2 regions of the Flavonifractor sp. An9 genome follow, and region 2 is predicted to be linked to the other one. Evidence: predicted binding sites of a transcription regulator. Region 2 holds the regulator's gene; the other holds the start of a gene.
What was found. Region 2 encodes Rex, which represses fermentation and respiration genes when NADH is low (regulators of the CRP and FNR family bind a similar motif). Its sites were predicted from a motif close to ATTGTTAANNNNTTAACAAT; they were not measured.

Region 1 (10,467 bases), on a different contig from region 2:
CCGTTGAACCTCAGCTCCAGATGCAAATGGGGTCCGGTGGTGTTGCCGGTGTCGCCGGACAGAGCCACCGTGTCCCCCGCCTTCACCGTCTGGCCCTGACTGACCAGCAGCTGGCTGCAATGGGCGTAAAAGCTTTTCACCCCGTTGGCGTGGCTGATCTGGAGGTAGAGGCCGTACTGATCGGGGTCATCGCCGATATAGTCTACCACCCCATCGGCAAAGGCCTTGACCTGGGTGCCGGTGTTCACTGCCAGATCCACCCCGTTGTGGAACTTCTCCTCCCCGTCCACCGGGTGCTCCCGCCATCCAAAGGGTGAGGTGAGCACCCCCATCACTGGGCTCACTGTCTCCCCCACATCCAGCTGGTACTTATCCATGGAGGTGTTGTCCGGCAGAGCGGGACCGGTGTAGTCCACGTGCTCCACCGCCGGTTCAGGAGTGGGAGTTGGCTCTGGGGTGACCTCCGGCTGGGGCGCCGGTGTGGCGGCCACCGCCGGGGTAGCCTGGGGGTCAATCTTCAGCCCCAGGGTCCCGGTGCCTTCCTGACGGCCAAAGCCGCTGAGCCAGGCAGCCTGGGCAGCATAGAGGGCGTTCTCCCCCGCCGCCCCGCTGGGCTTGGCCTCCTCCCTGCCCAGCATCTGGCTCCAGGCATCCCCCAGGGTATCCAACATCGGCTCTCCCTTGGAGATAGACTGGCCCAGGTCGGCAAAGACCGCCTGAAAATCCGTGTCCCCCCGCAGCAGGCCCAGCACCTGCTCCCGCAGGTCGGCGATCCGCTCCGGGAAGATCCCTTTTCCAATGAATACCGCCAAAAACAGTGCCAGACAGACCACCAGCTGGGTGATCCGCCGCCTCTCCCGTGGGCCCAGCACTGTTTTTCCCTTCTTTTGTCCCGTTCTTCTGCTGGCAACCCTGCTTCGCTGCTCTCTCATGCCGGCCCGCATCCCTTCTGTATGAGTGTGGGCTATCTATATGCGGCAGAGCGGCGGTTTATGCGGACAACCCGATTTAGGGTTTGTCCCCCATGATGGCGTCCCAGTACCGTTTGGCAGCCTGTTCCACCTTGTTGTCTCCGTACTGATAATAGTGACTGCCCGCCAGGGCGTCGGGCAGGTACTGCTGTTTCACCCAGTGGTTGGGGAAATCGTGGGGGTAGAGGTACCCCTGCTCCCGCTCCATCCCCGCCGAATCGGCGTGGACGTTCTGGAGGTGCCGGGGATAGTCCCCCGTCTTGCCCTTGCGGATGTCAGCCTGGGCAGCGGCAATAGCCTTGTACACCGAGTTAGATTTGGGGGCGGTGGCCAGCAGGATGGCCGCTTGGGCCAACGGCAGCCGTGCCTCAGGCAGACCCAGCTGGAGGGCGTTGTCCACCAGAGCCTTAACGATGAGGGCCGCCTGGGGATAGGCCATGCCCACGTCCTCACTGGCCGAGCACAGCAGCCGCCGGATGGCGGTGATCAGGTCCCCCGCCTCCAGCAGGCGGGCCAGATAGTGGCAGGCGGCATCCGGGTCGGAGCCCCGGAGGGACTTCATCAGGGCGGAGGCGATGTCGTAGTGGTCATCTCCCTCCCTGTCGTAACGCATGGCAGAGCGCTGGGCCACTGTCTGGGCATCGGCCAAAGTGACAAGGAGCTTTCCTTGCTCCCGCTTGGCGGAGTTGAGGAGCAGCTCCACCGCGTTCATGGCCTTGCGCACGTCCCCGCCGCAGGCGGAGGCGATATGCTCCTTCACGCCCTCCTCGCAAACTACCTCGCCCTCCAGCCGCTCCCCCATGAGTCGGATGCCCCGCTCCACGGCGGGCAGCACATCGGCGGCGGTGAGGGGCTTGAATTCAAAGACGCTGGAGCGGCTGAGCACCGCGTTGTAGACATAGAAGTAAGGATTCTCAGTGGTGGAGGCGATGAGGGTGATCTTGCCGTTCTCCATGAACTCCAGCAGGGACTGCTGCTGCTTCTTGTTAAAATACTGGATCTCGTCCAGATAGAGCAGCACCCCGTCGGGGGCCAGCATGGTGCCGATCTGAGCCATGATCTCCTTGATGTCGGAGATGGAGGCGGTGGTGGCGTTGAGCCGGTGGAGGGGCCGGTTGGTGCGCTTGGCGATGATGTTGGCCACCGTGGTCTTGCCGGTGCCCGATGGGCCGTAAAACACCAGATTGGGGATGTTGCCTCCCTCAATGATGCGGCGGAGCAGCCCTCCCTCCCCCAATATGTGGCGCTGGCCCACCACCTCGTCCAGAGACTGGGGCCGGATCTCGTCCGCCAAAGGCCGGTATGTCATGGGAACGACCTCCCTTAAAAGCAGAATGGAGCGGAATTACTTCCGCTCCATGCCATTTTGAACCTTTCACAAAGGTTCAAAATGTATTTGACTGAACGCGAAAGACAACCCTGACGGTTTTCTTTCACACTATCTTTCCCTCCGAAACCTTAACCCCGGAGGTTCCTTCCTCAGTCCAAGCAGAATGGAGCGGAATTACTTCCGCTCCATTCTAACACGCGTTCGAGTATTCGTAAAGGGAACGGGGCGGGAAAATTCCCATCCCACGGGATGTTTCAGCTCCCGGAGCGCGGGGTCACCTGCCTGGTTGTCAGGTCCAGCTGGTACTGCACCCCGTCTACTGTGTAAGAAAACGTGTCCTGGCTGTCGTTCACCGACCAGTCAGAGCCCATCTTGGCCGCCGACAGCACCTGCACCCGTCCATCCCGGTAAATAACCAGCAGTTCCTCGGAAAAATGCATCATGTTCCGGTGGCGGATGGCCAGGACGGTGCCCCAGGGCGTATCTGCCTGGAACTCCGGGATGTTGGTGCCGGGGTCACCCTTGTGGAACACCTCCCACAGCTCCTGCTGATAGGCCGCCTCCTCCAGCTTGATCACGTTGCCCTTGGCGGCACTCACCGGGGCGTCCTCATACAGCCGCAGGAAGGTAACTGCCGCCTGCTCCCGGCTGTAGGTGCCCAGCGGGTCAAAGGTCAGCGCGGAAGCAGAGGTGCTTCCCATGATGTCCAGTCCCACCACAGAAGCAATGCTGTCTATGGCCCAGGTGGCCATTTCGCTATAGTCGGTATAGCCGCTGTACAGCGCAATCCGGTGGTCCTCCGGGTCCAGCTTCTGATAGACCCGGGCCAACAGACAGGCCGCCTCCTGCCGGGTAATGGTACCCTCCGGGTCATAGAGGGTGCCGTCCCCCTTGCCGTTGACCAGGCCCATGTGGTAAGCAGACTGGATATAGCCTCGCTGCTCTCCCGTGGGCAGATCTGTGAAGCAGGAGCCGCTCTTCTCATCGGAGAACCGCTGCCACCAGGTCAGCCCGTCGCCGAAGTCCTCCTCCCCCCAGAATTCGCCGTTGCGGTCGGGGCAGTAGGTCATATAGTCGTTGACCAGCTGCTCATCGGTTCGGCCATAGGTCACGGCCAGATAGCGGATGACCATCATGGCAAACTCGCCTCGGGTCATAGGCTGCTGCCAATCCTCCTGAAGGGACTGGGGCACCAGGCCAACCTCCACCGCACGGCTCACCTCCTCTTCCGCCCAGGGAGAGGGGCCGTCCTCCACCGCCATGGCAGCGGGCAGGCAGCCCAGCAGCAATACCAGGGAAAGGGCCAGAGATGCAATTCGTTTCATGATCATGACCTTCCTTTCTGCTTGGACGTCTCTGATCTTATTCTACTACAAAAACCCTCCAGCCGGGGCATTTGTGACAGGATTTTTATAAAAATTTTAGAAACAACATTATAAAGCAGAATGGAGCGGAATTTCTTCCGCTCCATTCTAACACACGTTCGATTGACCGTAAAGAGAAAATGCCCCTATTCCTCTGTGACGGTAAAGACCTTTTCAATGGACACACCGAATACCTTGGCGATATTCCAGGCCAGTACCAGAGAGGGATTATACTTTCCCTTTTCCAGATTGCTGATGGTTTCCCGCCGGACCCCCACCCTTTTGGCCAGCTCCTCCTGACTGAGTTCCAGCCGGGCCCGGTGCTCCTTGATCCGATTGTATATCATGACCGGGTATACCACCATTCCTTACAACTGCTCCAGAAGTCGGACAAGGCGTATACCGCAACCGCCACGCCCCAGCCCAGGGCAAAGGCCGGATACAGCCCTTCTTTAGAGCTATCCCCCAGCAGTAAACACCCAAGGGCTGCCGCTACAGAAACCGTCATGCCCGCAAAAAAGCCCAGGGCGGCGGAGCGCTGAATGCGTCCTGTCTCCATTTCATCCGCCCGGATGAAAAAATACTGGAAGTCCACCGCAAACGCAAAGAAGCCCAGGAAGGCTCGCTCCGGTGTAAATACCCCCACAAAACCCAGCAGAGACAGTAAGCCGATCAGTCCATACCATCGTTTGGTCCGCATCTCATTCCCTCCTCTTTTATGTGATGTATTTCGCTTATCTTGTGATAAATTTACCACATAGCAATTGAACTGTCAAGCAGAAATAAGGAGAAACGCAACAAGGCCGCCCGAAGGCGGCCTTGTAAATAGTGCTTATTCGTACAGGGGGTACTTGGCAGTGAGCTGCGCCACCTGGGCACGCAGGTTCTCCTGGTTGCCCTCGAAGTTGGTAGCGGTCTGCCACATGACCTGGGCAATGACCTTCATATCCTCCTCCACAAAGCCCCGGCTGGTGGCGGCGGGAGTACCCACCCGGATACCGGAGGTGACGAAGGGCTTCTCGGGGTCATTGGGGATGGCGTTCTTGTTGACGGTGATGTTGACCTCGTCCAGGCGGTGCTCCATCTCCTTGCCGGTGAGGTGGGCGGGCCGCAGGTCCACCAGCATCAGGTGGTTGTCGGTGCCGCCGCTCACCAAGTCGAAGCCCTCCTTCAGCAGGGAGTCCGCCAGAGCGGCGGCGTTCTTCACGATCTGCTGCTGGTAGGTCTTAAACTCAGGCTTGAGGGCCTCGCCCAGAGCCACCGCCTTGGCGGCGATGATGTGTTCCAGAGGGCCGCCCTGGCTGCCGGGGAAAATGGCGGAGTCGATCTTCTTGGCCAGCTCCTCCTTACAGAGGATCATGCCGCCCCGGGGACCCCGGAGGGTCTTATGGGTGGTGGTGGTCACCACGTCGGCGTAGGGCACCGGGTTGGGATGGAGCCCGGCGGCCACCAGACCAGCGATGTGGGCCATATCCACGAAGAGGTAGGCTCCCACCTCATGGGCGATGTCGGCAAAGGTCTTGAAGTCGATGACGCGGGGGTAGGCGGAAGCGCCAGCCAGGATCATCTTGGGCTGATGCTTCTTGGCCAGATCCCGGACCTGGTCGTAGTCGATGCGCCCCTGCTCGTTGACCCCATAGGCCACCATGTTGTAGTTCTTGCCGGAGAAGTTGACGGGAGAGCCGTGGGTCAGGTGGCCGCCGTTGGCCAGATCCATGCCCAGCACGGTGTCGCCGTGCTCGCACAGAGCCTGATAGACCGCGAAATTGGCGTTGGCGCCGCAGTGGGGCTGCACATTGGCGTGGTCGGCTCCGAAGAGCTGGCAGGCCCGCTTGCGGGCGATCTCCTCCACCACGTCCACGCACTGGCAGCCGCCGTAGTACCGCTTGCCGGGATAGCCCTCAGCATATTTATTGGTGAGCACCGTGCCCGCCGCGGCCAGCACCGCCTGGCTGACGAAGTTCTCAGAGGCGATGAGCTCAATGTTGCGCTGCTGCCGGGCGTACTCCGCCTCAACGGCCTGACCTACCTCCGGGTCCTGGGCGGTAAGAAACTCCATGATATCCTTGACCAATGTCTGTCGCCACCTTTCAAAATTTTAGCGATTTAACTCATTATACCGGATGATTCCCAAAATTACAATCGTCACCATAGGAAAAACCCTCTCGTTTTTTGCTGCGTTGTGTGTTATATTGTCTAACGAGGTGATCCTATGAAAGACCATCAGGATGTCATTGCCATTGTGGAGGAGCTCAAGCGCCTCTACCCCGACGCCCTGTGTTCCCTGCAATATCCCAAGCCCTATGAGCTGCTCTTCGCCGTCCGTCTGGCTGCCCAGTGCACCGATGAGCGGGTCAATATGGTCACGCCCGCCCTGTACGCCCGCTTCCCCACCCTGGAGTCTCTGGCGGAGGCCGACGTCAGCGAGGTGGAGACCTACATCCACTCCACCGGCTTCTTCCGGGCCAAGGCCCGGGATATCGTGGCCGCCGCCCGGATGCTGGTGGATGTGTACGGCGGCGTAGTGCCCGACAATATGGAGGACCTGCTGAAGCTGCCCGGCGTGGGCCGCAAGACCGCCAACCTGATCCTGGGCGACGTGTACAAGACCCCCGGCGTGGTGGTGGCGGACACCCACTGTATCCGTATCACCGGCCTTCTGGGTCTCACCGACGGCACCAAGGACCCGGCAAAAACCGAAATGCAGCTGCGCAAGATCCTGCCGCCGGAGGAGTCCAGCGACTTCTGCCATCGGATGGTGCTTCACGGCCGGGCGGTGTGCGTGGCCCGGCGGCCTGACTGCCAAAACTGTACCCTGCGGCCCTGGTGCGACCATTTTCAGAAGAGCACCGGAGATTAAGCCTTTCAGGCGGCCATAAAGGCCGTCCCTACAAAGAGGTCCGAAAGTAGAGCGTAGGGGCGGGGGCTATCCCCGCCCGCCAAACGACCCGCCGCGCTCCAGCGCCCCGTCCCCAGAGGGGGGTACATCCAATAGGGGGGAGACCGCAGTCTCCCCCCTGATTGGTCGTTTTAAGGGGAGAGGATTTCAAAGGGGAGAGGGAAATCGAAATCCCTCTCCCCTTTGACGGTTCTTTGGTGCCTTTCTGTCCGTACAGAAAGGCACTCGCCCCGCAGGGCGAAATCTTTTACAGAATTTTGTGCGTGCAATTTTGTGCACTCCCCCATATTCCACCCAAATTTTCATACTATATATCCAGGATGCGTGCAATCGCACGCAAAGCAGGATGGAGGTGTGAAAGACATGGGAAAAGAAGTCAAACACATTGGCTTACGGGTCACGCCTGAGATCCATCAGAAATTGCGGTACATCGCATCTTATGAGGGCAGAACCATCAATGGACAGGCGCATTATCTGATCCAAAGCTGCATCCGGGAATTTGAAAAGGAGCACGGGCCGATTCCGGCGGAGGCATCAAAATGAGCGGGCCGCTGGGCTTTGTGCTGGACCTGCTCTTCCCGCCCAAGTGTGTGTTCTGCGGGAAGGTGCTGGACTCCGGTAAAAGCGGCTTCTGCCGGCGCTGCCAGCGGGAACTGCCCTGGCTCACCGACGGCGAAGCGGAACTGACAGGGGAATTTTTCTCCCTGTGCACCGCGCCGCTGCGCTATCAGGACAAGGTACGGGATTCCATCCACCGGTACAAATTCAAAGGACGCCGTGGTTATCATAAAGTATACGGCAAATTGGTGGCCCAGTGTGTCCATGATCATTTGGACGGTCGGTACGATCTCATCACCTGGGTGCCTCTCTCCGACCGGCGAAAGAGGGAGCGTGGCTATGATCAGGCCTTCCTGCTGGCCAGCGCCGCCGCTCTGGAGCTGGGAGATGTGGCGGTGGAGACCCTGCGGAAGGAGCGGAATACCGATCCCCAGTCCGGCATCACCGAGGATGCCCAGCGCCGGGCCAATGTACTGGGCGCCTATACCCCGGTGGACCCGGAGCTGGTGGCGGGAAAGCGGGTCCTGCTCATTGACGATGTGGTAACCACCGGTTCCACCCTGTCCGAATGCGCCCGCACCCTGCGTACCATGGGGGCAGAGGATGTGGTGTGCGCCGCCCTGGCCCGGGCCAGATAGGCGGACTGACCGGTCATCTGCCGGGAAAATTCAGAAAATTAGCGGAAATTTACGTTGAAATGGCGGGCATACTTCTGTATAATATAGAGGATTCAGACTGGGGCATTGCATCCAGTCTTGTTTGACTGAGTTGGCTTTCTGGTCAGTCATCACCATTCATCATACAGAGTAAAACGTCGAGGTGCAGGTATGTTCAGTAAAGATATCGGTATCGACCTGGGTACTGCTTCTATCCTGGTCTATGTAAAGGGCAAGGGCGTAGTCCTGCGGGAGCCCTCCGTGGTGGCTATTGACAAAAATACGGGCAAGCTGCTCAAAGTGGGCACCGAGGCTCAGCAGATGCTGGGCCGTACCCCCGGCAACATCGTGGCCATCCGTCCCCTGCGGGAGGGCGTCATCTCCGACTACGACATGACCGAGCGGATGCTCAAGGAGTTCATCCGTAAGGTGACCTCCTTCCGGCTGTTCAAGCCCCGCATTGTTATCTGCGTTCCCTCCGGCATCACCGAGGTGGAGGAGCGTGCCGTCATTGACGCCGGCATCCAGGCCGGCGCCCGCCGGGTGTACCTCATTGAGGAGCCCGTGGCCGCTGCCATCGGCGCCGGTATCGACATCGCCAAGCCCGACGGCCACATGATCGTGGACATCGGCGGCGGCACCACCGATATTGCCGTCATCTCCCTGTCCGGCATTGTGGAGTCCACCTCCATCAAGATTGCCGGAGACCAGTTCGACGAGGCCATCGTCAAGTATATCCGCCGCAAGCACAATGTGCTCATCGGCGAGCGCACCGCCGAGGAGCTGAAGATGCAGATCGGCTGTGTGTTCCCCCGCCCCGAGGAGCAGACTGTGGAGATTAAGGGCCGCTGCCTGATGACCGGCCTGCCCCGTGTGTTTTCCGTGTCCTCCATCGAGATGATCGAGGCCTTCGAGGAGGTCTCCACCCGCATCCTGGAGGCCATCCACGGCGTGCTGGAGCGCACCCCCCCCGAGCTGGTGGCCGATATCTCCACCAACGGTATTGTCATGACCGGCGGCGGCTCCCTGGTCTGGGGCTTCGACAAGCTGATCGAGTCTCATACCGGCATCGAAACCCATGTGGCCGACGACGCCATCTCCTGCGTGGCCTACGGTACCGGCAAGAGCCTGGATGACGTGGATTCCATGCAGGACGGCACCATCAACCTGTCCCGCCGCAAGCAGATGAACTGAATCAAGGCCTCACATTTGGCGTGCCGCAGACTGCGGCACGCCTTTTTTTAAAAAAGCGGTAGGCACTGCAATGCAATGCCTACCGCTTTTTCTTAGTGTTTCTTTTCCCGCTCATAGATGATCCGCAGACCGTCCAACACCAGCTGGGGGTCCACCACATCGATCAGGCCGGTGTTATCCGCCACCATCCGGGCCAGCCCGCCGGTGGCGATCACTTTCACGTCCGGCTCGCCGATCTCCTTCTTGGCCTGGCGAATCAGGTACTCGATGGCTCCGATATAGCCCATCACCGCTCCTGCCTGGATCTGGCCCACGGCGGTGGTACCCAGCACGGTGGCCGGTTTCACCAGCTCCACCCGGGGCAGCAGGGCAGTCTTTTGGAACAACCCGTCGATAGATACCCGTACCCCGGCGGTGATACAGCCGCCCAGGTACACCCCGTCCCGACTCACCGCGTCCAGGGTAGTGGCGGTGCCGAAGTCCAGCACAATCAGAGGTTTCCCGTATTTGGCCATGGCAGCGATGTCGGCCGCCGCCCGGTCTGGCCCCAGCCGCTCCTCACTGGCACAGGGCACATAGGGAAGCCGGGGGTCCAGTCCGTCATCCAACACCAGAGGGGTCTTGCCCACATACTTTTTCATGGCGTTGGTAAGGGTGTGCATCACCTGGGGCACCACCGAGCCGATCACCACATCCTCGATCTGGTCCAGCTCCAGGCCAAAGCGCTGGAAATACTGGCACACCAGCAGCCCCAGCTCATCAGAGGTGCGGTCGCTGTCCGTCATGGTGCGGAAGCTGCCCTTTAGCTCCGCCCCCTCATAAATGCCGAACACCATATTGGTGTTGCCCACGTCCACCGCAAGCAGCATAGCCATCCTTCCCTTCTCTTATAAATGACTGAGGTAACACACCGCGCCGCCATCCTCCAGGACAGCCACAGCGTAGGTGTGAGGTCCAAAGGTACCAACCGAACCGGGATTCACGATCCACATCCCGTTTTCAAACTCGCAGAAGGCCTCATGGGTGTGGCCAAAGCACAGCAGATGGGCCCCTGCTTCCCTGGCCGCCCGCACCGCCATTCCCATACCCATCTTCACATGGTAGATGTGGCCGTGGGTCATCAGAATCTTACAGCCCTCCAGGGTAAAAACCCGCTCCTCCGGCAGGTCGGGCCGTCGTCCGTCGCAGTTGCCGGGGACGTAGGTTACCGGGATGTTGGGGAACTTGGCGGCCAGGTCCTCGGCGTCCCGGGCCAAATCCCCCAGGTGGAGGATGCGATCAGGACTCTCCAGCCGCACCACATCCTCCATATTGGCCACATTGCCATGGGAATCAGAAAAAATCAGCAGTTTCATACAATCACCTTCTCAAGGGCGGTACATATAATGAAGTGAACGCCACTATATATTAGGGATGGAGTTGATGATATGGGTCAGAACAAAACCGATCCCACCGCCGCCCTGGAGCACAACCGGGCCCTGCTGGAGCAGGTGAT
Region 2 (10,467 bases):
CGGAACATGGACTGCACCAGATAGAGGTGGACGCTGTCCTGGTCAGGCTGAACGGAAAAATCACAGTTGGGGTAGCCGCGGCAGGGGAGAGGCCCGGCCAGCCTGGCTCTGGCCTGCAAGAAGAGGGCTACGATGGCCTCCCAGGTGGCCTGGTCCACCCGACCGGTGACCGGCGGGAAGAATTCTCGCTGAAAGAGCATGACGGCCTCCAGGGTGCGCTCCCCAAAGACCCCATCAGGAGTGAGGCGGGGGAGGAAGTCGTAGAGGAAGGACAGCTCCCGCAGCATGGTTTGCAGGCTGCGGACCGGCTGGCCGATCAGTCGGATCTCTTGGGGCACGATCATTGGGTTACTCCTCTCTCATCGGCGGAACCCAGGGTCATGGGCTGGCCGGGATACTGAGTCAGGCCGGTGGCCTGACTTTCGGGCAGGTCGGGGCGGAATTGCTCCGGGATCACGTTGGTATAGGTCTCCACCGTGTCCGCGATACCGGCATAGAGCCGGTAGAGGGCGGCCCAGGTCTGTGGACCCATGATACCGTCCTGGGGCAGGCCGGCCATGCGCTGAACCGCGATGACAGCGTTTTTTGTGGCGGGACCGTAGATGCCGTCGATGGCCACCCGGGGGATATTGCTGTAGAACTCCGACACTACCGACAGCACATATTGTACGGTTCGTACCGAATCGCCTCTGGCGCCCTCGGCCAGCACGTTGGGGAAGGGCTGGCTTCCGCTGCCGGGGTAATAGGTCTGCCCCTGACTGATGAGCTCTGCCAGATCCAGCACCCCTACATAGAGAAACACCATCTTGTACCAGGTGGAGTTGCCCACGATACCGTCGGGGGTCAGGTCAAAGATGGACTGGAATTTCTCTACCGCTGCCTCCGTAGTGGGACCAAAAACCCCGTCCACCGGGTAGACCTTGGGTATGGCTGGGTAGTCCCGGGAGATACGGTTGAGCATGACCTGGATGCGCTGGACCGCCTCGCCTCTGTCTCCCCGGCGGATAGGATAGCCGGGGTAGGAGTAGCGGATGCCCTGGACCGGGGCGTTGGTCACCAGCTCAATGTTATCGCCGTAGTAGGAGCGCAGGATGGTCATATAGTCCGCCCCCTGTTCCGCCATGGCCTGGCTGCCCCACTGGGACAGCCCGTCGCAGGTGACGGTGGTGCCGTTGCAGAATTTGGCGGCCAGAGGCTCTACAAAGCCGATGCGCCGTATGTAGGAGTTGAACATCTCATCCACCAGCTGGCTGATATTTTCAAAGATGTTACGGCCCTTGATAAATTTCTGGTCGTAGGCGGTGGAGGAGGTGATATTGAAGGGGTAGCCCCGGCTGGGATAGAACTCGGTGTATACCCGGTTAAGTGCGAAAGAGATGATGGCCAGGATGTTGGCCTGGAGGGCGGCGGGCTCCCAGGTGGGGTAGATCTCGCTGGAGGCCACGTTTTTCACATACTCCGGAAAGGATACCGTCACATTCTCCGCGCTGGAGCCCGGCGGGCCCAGATGGACGGTGATGTATTGCGGCACATAGGGGGTAATGGGCAGCGATTCTGGCATGGTATCCCTCCTTTACAGATTCTGAGGCGGTACGTTGACCGGGTCCTCCGGCAGCAGAATGGCAGACTGCTCCGGCAGAGGGATGAGCTCCAGCTCCTGCAAGGTCTGGGTGCCGGCAAAGATCTGGACGTTCTCCACCACCAGCAGTTCATAGCCCGGGGTCTCAGCCCAGATATCACACACGGCAAAGGGAGTGACGGTGCCGGGAGACTCGCTGGCTGAGGCGTCAGGCGTTTCTACCTGAACCGGTGTGGTGCGGCCATTGGCGTCGGTGACCCGCAGGGCCAGCAGGGTGTGGCGTCCTTCGGTGCCCCGCTGGGTAAAAGCTACGGTGGCGCCTGCCACCGGGATCTGGGCCCGGGACGTAAATACCCGGGTCAGAATGGTTCCTGTTGCGGCCAAGTTGCATTCCTCCTTTTCTTTCCACTCTATGCCGTCAACGGAGGAATTGCCCGTGAGGCGTTGACATCGGGGCCGGTTTTGAGTAAACTGAATAGGAAAGATATCCTCTGGAACGAGTGTGATGGCGCATGAGAAAGCAAAAGGTGTCCAGTGCGGTGATTCGGCGGCTGCCCCGGTATTACCGCCATTTGACGGACCTGCATACGGCCGGTGTGGAGCGTATTTCATCCAGTGCTCTGGGCCGCTCCATGGGATTGACAGCCTCCCAGATCCGGCAGGATCTGTCCTGCTTTGGGGAATTTGGCCAGCAGGGATATGGTTATAACGTGGAGAAACTGCGGGATGAGATCTCTGATATCCTGGGTATGAACCGGGGACATACGGCGGTTATTCTGGGCGCGGGCAATCTGGGCCGGGCCCTGATGGAGAACTTCCACTTTGAGCGCTCGGGTGTGGCGCTGGCCGCGGCCTTTGACGTGGCCCCGGAGATCGTGGGCCAGACTCGCTCTGGCGTGCCCATTTATCATGTGGATCGGCTGGAGGAGTATCTGGTGGAGCATCCGGCCAGCATCGGTGTATTGACCGTGCCCCGGAGCGTTGCCAATACCACCGCCAGTCGACTGGTGCGAGCCGGTGTACGGGGTATCTGGAATTTTACTAACAGCGAGCTGACGGTGGAGGCGCCGGGCGTGGTCATTGAAGATGTTCACTTTGCGGACAGCCTGTTGGCCCTCAGCTATATGATCTCGGAGGACGCATGAAAAAAGCAGCGGCAATCTTGCTTGCCGGGGTGATCCTGGTGAGCTGCGGGGCGGTGGTAGCCGCCGACCAGTCTTTGGTGAGCAAAAGTTATGTAAATGGTACGTTTACCGATGAGGCCCTGAAGCAGGCGGAGCAGCGGGTGGAGGAATTGACGGCACCTGTCTATCATCAGGCGCTGAACCAACTCAACAGCGAGCATTCCGCATATTTGGCCCAAGCAGGCGGAACGTCCGGACTCAATGACCTGCGCTTTAAAAAGGGCGATGTGCTGACCCTTACCTCCGGCTCCGGTGTGATGCTGCTGGCAGGAAGTGCTACGGCCTCCGGTGGCGTGCTGGTGGATACAACGGCAGGCAATACGGTGGCCTCCGGCAGTGGCCTGACTGCCCGCCACCGCTGTCTGGCAGGGGAGAGCGCCGCTGTGGCGGTGACTGTGACCTCTGATACTGCAGTCCTCTGTCTGGAGGGAAGCTATACCCTCTCCGCCAGCGGAAACGTAGATTATAACGCGATGGCTGACGGTCTGACTAAGATGGGTCTTCTGAAGGGCACCGGCGCCACCTACGGCTCCGGCTATGAGCTGGAGCGCCAGCCGGTCCGGGTGGAGGGCCTGGTCATGTTCATTCGCCTGTTGGGGGAGGAACAGGCCGCCCTGTCCAGTACGGCAACCAATCCCTTTGTGGACAGCCCCAGTTGGGCCGACCGCTATCTGGCCTATGCCTATGAAAAGGGCTACACTACCGGCATTGGTACCAACGCCGCCGGTCAGCTGGTCTTTGCCCCCAACAACACCATTACGGCAGGGGAGTATATGACCTTTGTGCTCCGGGCGCTGGGTTATTCCGAGACTGGCACCAATCCTGACTTTACCTGGCAGACTGCCATGGAGGCGGGGGTAACGCTGGGTGCCATCCGTCAGAGTGAACGCACCATGCTGGAGAGCGGCACCTTCCTGCGGGCCCAGGTAGTCTATCTGTCGGTGTGCGCCCTCTCTGCTCCCACCAAGGACGGCGGAATCCTGCTGGACCGCACTGCCTCCAACGGCGGGTATGACAAGGCCACCATGCAGACCGTGCTGAACGAGGTTTCCGCCCTGCGTCTGAGTTAAATGCACAACACAAAAAACGCGAGCCGTAAGGCTCGCGTTTTTTATTACATCTTGGCGGTGCGCATGGCCCGCATGGCGTTGAGAATGGCGATAACAGAGACTCCAACATCTGCAAAGACGGCCTCCCACAGATTGGCCAGACCCAGAGCACTGAGCACCAGCACAAGCAGTTTTACCCCCAGAGCAAACACGATGTTCTGACGGACAATAGCCAGAGTGCGGCGGGCGATGGCAATGGCCTGAGCCAGCTTGGAGGGCTTGTCATCCATGAGGACGATGTCTGCCGCCTCGATGGCAGCGTCGGAACCCAGGGCGCCCATGGCAATGCCCACATCCGCCCGGGAAAGGACGGGGGCGTCGTTGATGCCGTCTCCCACGAAGGCCAGGGCCCCCTTGGGGGATACCTCTTTCAGCAGTCCCTCTACCCGGTCTACCTTGTCAGTGGGGAGGAGCTGGGTGTGGACCTCATCCAGCCCCAGCTGGGCGGCTACCGCCTTGCCAACCTGCTTGGCATCGCCGGTGAGCATCACAGTTTTGCGTACTCCTGCCGCTTTCAGTGCGGTGATGGCCTGTTGGGCGTCCGGCTTTACCTGGTCGGAGATGACGATGTGCCCCAGATAGACCCCGTCGGCGGCCACATGGACCGTGGTGCCCACATGGTGGCAGGGGTGCCAGGTGACGCCGATCTCATCCATCAGCTTGTCGTTGCCGGCGCAGATCACCTTGCCGTCCACCATGGCGCGGACGCCCCGGCCGGACAGCTCTTCCGCCTGAGTGACCCGGCTGCGGTCGGGCAGCTGGCCCCAGGCCTCCAGCAGAGAGCGGGAGATGGGATGATCAGAGGAGACCTCCGCCAGGGCGGCCAGCTCCAGCAGCTGGCTCTGGTCACAGTGATCGGGATGAATGGCGGTGACGTTAAAGACTCCTTGGGTCAGGGTGCCGGTCTTGTCAAAGACCACGATCTCCGTTTTGGCCAGCACCTCCAGGTAGTTGCCTCCTTTGACCAGAATACCGGCCCGGGAGGCCCCGCCGATGCCGCCGAAGAAGGAGAGCGGCACCGAGATCACCAGGGCGCAGGGGCAGGATACTACCAGGAAATTGAGCGCCCGCTGAATGGAATCCAGCCAGCTCACCTGGGTGAAGAGGGGAGGCAGGAGGGCCAGAGCCACGGCAGCCAGCACCACAATGGGGGTATAGTACCGGGCAAACCGGGTGATGAAGTGCTCTGCCTTGGCCTTTTTGCTGCTGGCATTCTCCACCAGGTCCAGGATCTTGGATACAGTGGACTCCTCAAAAGCCTTGGTGACCTGAACCTTCAGCAGGCCGGACAGGTTGACACAGCCGGAGACCACATCGTCGCCGGGCTGGACCCGGCGGGGGAGGGACTCGCCGGTGAGGGCGGCGGTGTCCAGGGTGGAGGTTCCCTCCAACACCACGCCGTCCAGGGGAATCCGCTCCCCAGCCTTGATTACAATGGCGTCTCCCACAGATACTTCCTCAGGGTCCACCTGCTGCAGCTGGCCGTCCACCTCGATGTTGGCGTAGTCAGGCCGGATATCCATCAGAGCGGCGATGGAGGTGCGAGACCGGTTGACCGCATAGCTCTGGAACCACTCTCCAACCTGATAGAACAGCATAACAAAGACGGCCTCCGGGTATTCGCCGATGGCAAGTGCGCCGATGGTGGCCAGGGCCATAAGGAAGTTCTCGTCAAATACCTGCCCGTGGGCGATGTTGCGCACCGCCCGCCACAGCACATCCCAGCCGATGACGGCGTAGGGGACCAGAAAGACCGCCAGTTCCGCCCAGCCGGACAGGGGAAGCAGTACAGCCCCAACAAACAGCACCCCGCTGGCCAGAATGCGGATGAGCATCCGCTTTTGCTTTTTGGTCATGATCCATCTCTCCTTTGCACACAGATGACAGGATCAGAACACAATGGTGCAGTCGGGCTCCACCTTTTTGCAGACCTTGGCGGCCTGCTGGAGGATCTCGTCGAACCGGGCGTCGTCGGCGTCCAGGGTCAGTTTCTGGGTCATAAAGCTGACGGTGGCGCTGTTCACCCCGTCCAGCTTGCGAATGGCGTCCTCCATCTTGGCGGCGCAGTTGGCGCAGTCCAGATCTCTCAGCTTGAATGACTTTCTCATCGTAAAACTCCTCTCATTCCGCAATGTGTTCCATGCCCTGGCCCAGAATGGTGCGGACATGGCCGTCCGCCAGGGAGTAAAACACGGTCTTGCCCTCCCGGCGGTATTTCACCAGTTTGCTCTGCTTCAAAGCCCGCAGCTGATGGGAGATGGCGGACTGGGTCATGCCCAGCAGCTTGGCGATGTCGCACACGCACATCTCCGACTCAAAAAGCACATACAGGATCTTGATGCGGGTAGAATCCCCAAAGATCTTAAACAGCTCTGCCAGATCGTAGAGGATCTCATCTTCCGGCATGGTGCGCTCCACTTTATCCACGATCTCCTGGTGGACGTGGCTGTAATCGCACCGTTCCACGCCGTTGCTGTCTGTCATGGCGACCATCCTTTCTAATAACGTATGAGCTATTGTTCATGTGTTATTATATACTTGCTCGGCAGGATGTCAAGAGGGAATGGAAGTTTTTCTTGCGATGGGGCTCGGGCGGGGGTATGATGGGGGAGAGAACAGGCCCTTGGGGCCGGAAGGGACGGATAGATATGAAGCGAGATGATGGACGGGATGTGGGCCTGGAGGCCCTGGACCGGTGCGAATATATGGTGTTGGCGGTAAACGACGTTGAGGGGCTGCCCTATTGTATGCCGCTTAACGGCGTTCGGGTGGGGGAGGCGGTCTATTTTCACTCCAGGCTGGGGGGAGAAAAGCTGGACTGCCTGAGACTCCACCCCCAGGTCTGCCTGACGGCTGTAGGCCATCAGCGGGTGGTACAGGCGGCCTACGAGACGGAGTTCACCAGCGCCGTAGCCCGTGGGACCGCCCATGAGGTGACCGACCCGGAGGAGCAGAAGGCAGCTCTGCGGGCCATCTGCAAAAAATATGCCCCCGACTGCCCGGAACGGGTGGAGGAGGTCATTGAGAAGCACCTGCCCCGCACCGCGGTGTGGCGGATTGATTTGGAGCAGGTCAGTGGACGGGAACGACTTTGTAAGGAATGAAAAAAGGGGCGCCGCGAGATACGCGGCGCCCCTTTTGTGTACGAATGCTTATTTATACTTGTAGAATCCCTCACCGGCGTTGATGCCCAGCTTACCGGTGTCAATGTACTCTTCTTTCAGCCGCTTGGCCATTTTGCCGTAGGTGGTATTGGGGTCGGCGGCAGCAGGGTTGTTGGTGAGGATATTGTAGGCCGTGGTGATACCCACGATGTCCAGGATGCGGAAGGGGCCCATGGGGGCGCCGGTAGCCAGCACCCAGGTCTTGTCGATGGTCTCGAAGTCGGCGATATCCTCCGCCCACAGGCTCTGGGCTGCCATCAGGAAGGGGACCAGCATGGAGTTGAGCAGGTAGCCGTTTTTTTCCTTCTTCAGACGCAGGGGCACCATGCTGATATCCGCGGCAAACTGGGCAACTTCTTCGTAAGCGGCCGGGTCGGTGCCGGGGTGGCCCATGACCTCCGCGGTGTTCTGCTTCCAGATGTTGTTGGCAAAGTGGAGCGCCAGGTACTTCTCCGGCCGGCCGGTATACTGGGCCAGGGAAGAGGGGAGCAGGGTGGAGGTATTGGTGGCCAGGATGGTTTTTTCCGGCAGCAGAGGAGCCAGTTTCTGATAGAATTCGATCTTTTCCTGGGGAACCTCTGCCAGGGCCTCAATGACCAGGTCGGCGTCCTTCACCGCCCCGGCCAGGTCGGTGGTCAGGGTCAGGCCGGTCAAAGCTGCGTCCGCCTGGGCGATCAGCCCGTCGATCTCCTCCGGAGTGTAGGTGCGGCTGTTGTCCAGCAGACCGGGACTATAGGGGCCAGGGGTGGACTTGGCGGCAGTGAGTTCCGCCACATAGATGTCGTGAAGCCTCTGCAGCTTGGGCTGGGCCCGGCCGATGGAGGCATCGCTCCTCAGCCAGATGGTGACGTGAAAGCCTTTGTAGGCGGTCTGGTAGGCAATTTGACTGCCCAGCACGCCGCCGCCGATGAGAACCACATTCTGAATGCTCATTGCGCTGCCTCCTGTTAAAAAATTCACGTTTATATAATGAACTAAATAGTTTAGCTAATGATAGTATAATACAATAACGGTGTTTTGTCAACGCTGTTCCGCTCAAAAGGCAAAAAAACAGGCAAACTGACGCCTATAGCAGTGCGCCTGTTTTTTATTCATCACAATGGGCTGTCAGCTCTCCTGAGGTCACTCCAGCATCCGCTTCAGATACTGCCCGGTGTAGGAGGCGGGGCACTGGGCCACCGCCTCGGGGGTACCGGTCGCAACAATAGTACCGCCGCCGGAGCCGCCCTCGGGGCCCAGATCAATGACGTGGTCGGCAGTCTTGATCACGTCCAGATTGTGCTCGATGACCACCACGGTGTTGCCCGCGTCCACCAGCTTCTGAAGTACCTCGATCAGCTTATGCACATCGGCGGTGTGAAGGCCGGTGGTGGGCTCATCCAGGATATAGATGGTCTTGCCGGTGGAGCGCTTGGCCAGCTCAGTGGCCAGCTTGACACGCTGGGCCTCGCCTCCGGACAGCTCGGTGGAGGGCTGGCCCAGCTTTACATAGCTGAGACCCACCTCGTAGAGGGTCTGGAGCTTGTTGTACAGCCGGGGCAGGTGCTCGAAGAAGGGGAGGGCCTCCTCCACCGTCATATCCAGCACCTCATAGATGTTCTTGCCCTTGTAGCGTACCTCCAGGGTTTCCCGGTTGTACCGCTTTCCCTTACATACCTCGCAGGGGACGTAGATATCAGGAAGGAAGTGCATCTCGATCTTGATGAGACCGTCGCCCTGGCAGGCCTCGCACCGTCCGCCCCGGACATTGAAGGAGAACCGGCCGGGGCCGTAACCTCTGGCCTTGGCGTCGGGGGTGGAGGCGAACAGGTCCCGGATGTCGTTGAAGAGGCCGGTGTAGGTGGCCGGATTGGACCGGGGGGTGCGGCCGATGGGGGACTGGTCGATGGCAATGATTTTGTCCAGATATTCCTCGCCTTCGATGGACTGGTGCTTGCCGGGGCGGGTTTTGGCCCGGTTCAGGTCGGCGGCCAGCCGCTTATAGAGGATCTCGTTGACCAGGGAGGATTTGCCGGAGCCGGACACGCCGGTGACACAGGTGAAGGTACCCAGAGGAATGGACACATCCACATTTTGCAGGTTGTTCTCCGCCGCGCCCTTGACCGTGAGGAAGTGGCCGTTACCGGTCCGCCGCTCCGCCGGAACGGGGATTTTCTTCCGGCCGGACAGGTAGTCACCGGTGATGGAGCCGGGGGTATTCATCACCTCTTCGGCGGTGCCGCAGGCCACCACCTGGCCGCCATGGACGCCTGCGCCGGGGCCAATATCCACGATATAGTCGGCCTGACGCATGGTATCCTCGTCGTGTTCCACCACAAGCAGGGTGTTGCCCAGGTCACGCAGGTGCTTGAGTGTGGCCAGCAGCTTGTCGTTGTCCCGCTGGTGCAGGCCGATGGAGGGCTCGTCCAGGATGTAGAGCACCCCCATCAGGGAGGAGCCGATCTGAGTGGCCAGGCGGATACGCTGGCTCTCACCGCCGGACAGAGTGGCTGCGGCCCGGCTCAGGGTCAGATATTGCAGGCCCACGCTCTGGAGGAAACCCAGACGATTCTTAATCTCCTTCAGGATGCGGTCGGCGATGAGCATTTTCTGATCGGAGAGCTCCAGGTGGTCCACAAAGTCCAGTGCTTCGGTCACAGACTTGCGGCAGAAGGTGTCGATGTTGATGCCCCCCACGGTGACAGCCAGAGCCTCCTTCCGCAGGCGCTTGCCGCCGCAGTCGGGGCAGGGGCGTTCGCCCATGCAGTCCTCCAGATCCCGGCGCATGGCGTCGGACTGGGTCTCCTTATAACGGCGTTCCAGGTTGTTGATGATGCCCTCAAAGGGCTGCATCAGGGTGCCGTGGCCGTTTTCCCGCTCATAGGTCAGCTTCAGCTTTTCCCCCCTGGTGCCGTAGAGAATGATATCCATGATCTCTGCCGACAGGTCTTTGATAGGGGTGGTCAGCTTGAAGTTGTACTTCTTGGACAGAGCCTCAAAATACATCCGGGAGATGGAGTCCCCCTTGATGTTGTTCCAGCCGGAGGCGGTGATGGCCCCCTCCAGAATGGACAGTTCTTTGTTGGGGATGATGAGGTCCGGGTCCACCTTCAGCTGAGAGCCCAGGCCGGTACAGGTGGGGCAGGCGCCGAAGGGGTTGTTGAAGGAGAACATACGGGGGGACAGCTCCTCGATGGAGATGCCGCAGTCCTCACAGGCGTAATTCTGGGAGAACATGATATCCCGGTCCTCGCCTACGATGTTGATGACAACCAGACCGCCGGCCAGGTTAGAGGCCACCTCCACCGAGTCAGTGAGCCGGCGGGCGATATCCTCTTTGATGACCAGCCGGTCCACCACAATCTCGATGTTGTGCTTCTTGTTCTTGTCCAGCTCGATCTCTTCCGTCAGGTCGTACAGGGAGCCGTCCACCCGGCAGCGGACGTAGCCCG

Region 1: the regulator Rex is predicted to act here: its motif matches at 4,404-4,423, upstream of B5G40_RS02240 (DUF3796 domain-containing protein).

Annotation. Positions count from the first base shown of each region.
Region 1 covers NZ_NFHC01000002.1:82,631-93,097, reverse strand. The annotation lists gene B5G40_RS02260 (M23 family metallopeptidase) at 1-872, opposite strand, end outside; gene B5G40_RS02255 (replication-associated recombination protein A) at 1,009-2,280, opposite strand; gene B5G40_RS02250 (S-layer homology domain-containing protein) at 2,556-3,626, opposite strand; gene B5G40_RS02245 (helix-turn-helix transcriptional regulator) at 3,812-4,012, opposite strand; gene B5G40_RS02240 (DUF3796 domain-containing protein) at 4,009-4,365, opposite strand; gene glyA (serine hydroxymethyltransferase) at 4,498-5,739, opposite strand; gene nth (endonuclease III) at 5,878-6,525, shown strand; gene B5G40_RS02225 (hypothetical protein) at 6,928-7,107, shown strand; gene B5G40_RS02220 (ComF family protein) at 7,104-7,760, shown strand; gene mreB (rod shape-determining protein) at 7,950-8,972, shown strand; gene B5G40_RS02210 (type III pantothenate kinase) at 9,065-9,847, opposite strand; gene B5G40_RS02205 (metallophosphoesterase family protein) at 9,860-10,327, opposite strand; gene B5G40_RS02200 (hypothetical protein) at 10,400-10,467, shown strand, end outside.
Region 2 covers NZ_NFHC01000006.1:40,588-51,054, reverse strand. The annotation lists gene B5G40_RS06010 (peptidoglycan-binding domain-containing protein) at 1-344, opposite strand, end outside; gene B5G40_RS06005 (peptidoglycan-binding protein) at 341-1,561, opposite strand; gene B5G40_RS06000 (spore cortex-lytic protein) at 1,574-1,963, opposite strand; gene B5G40_RS05995 (redox-sensing transcriptional repressor Rex) at 2,092-2,724, shown strand; gene B5G40_RS05990 (S-layer homology domain-containing protein) at 2,721-3,833, shown strand; gene B5G40_RS05985 (heavy metal translocating P-type ATPase) at 3,878-5,728, opposite strand; gene B5G40_RS05980 (cation transporter) at 5,762-5,980, opposite strand; gene B5G40_RS05975 (ArsR/SmtB family transcription factor) at 5,994-6,356, opposite strand; gene B5G40_RS05970 (pyridoxamine 5'-phosphate oxidase family protein) at 6,521-6,976, shown strand; gene B5G40_RS05965 (3-hydroxyacyl-CoA dehydrogenase) at 7,025-7,969, opposite strand; gene uvrA (excinuclease ABC subunit UvrA) at 8,159-10,467, opposite strand, start outside.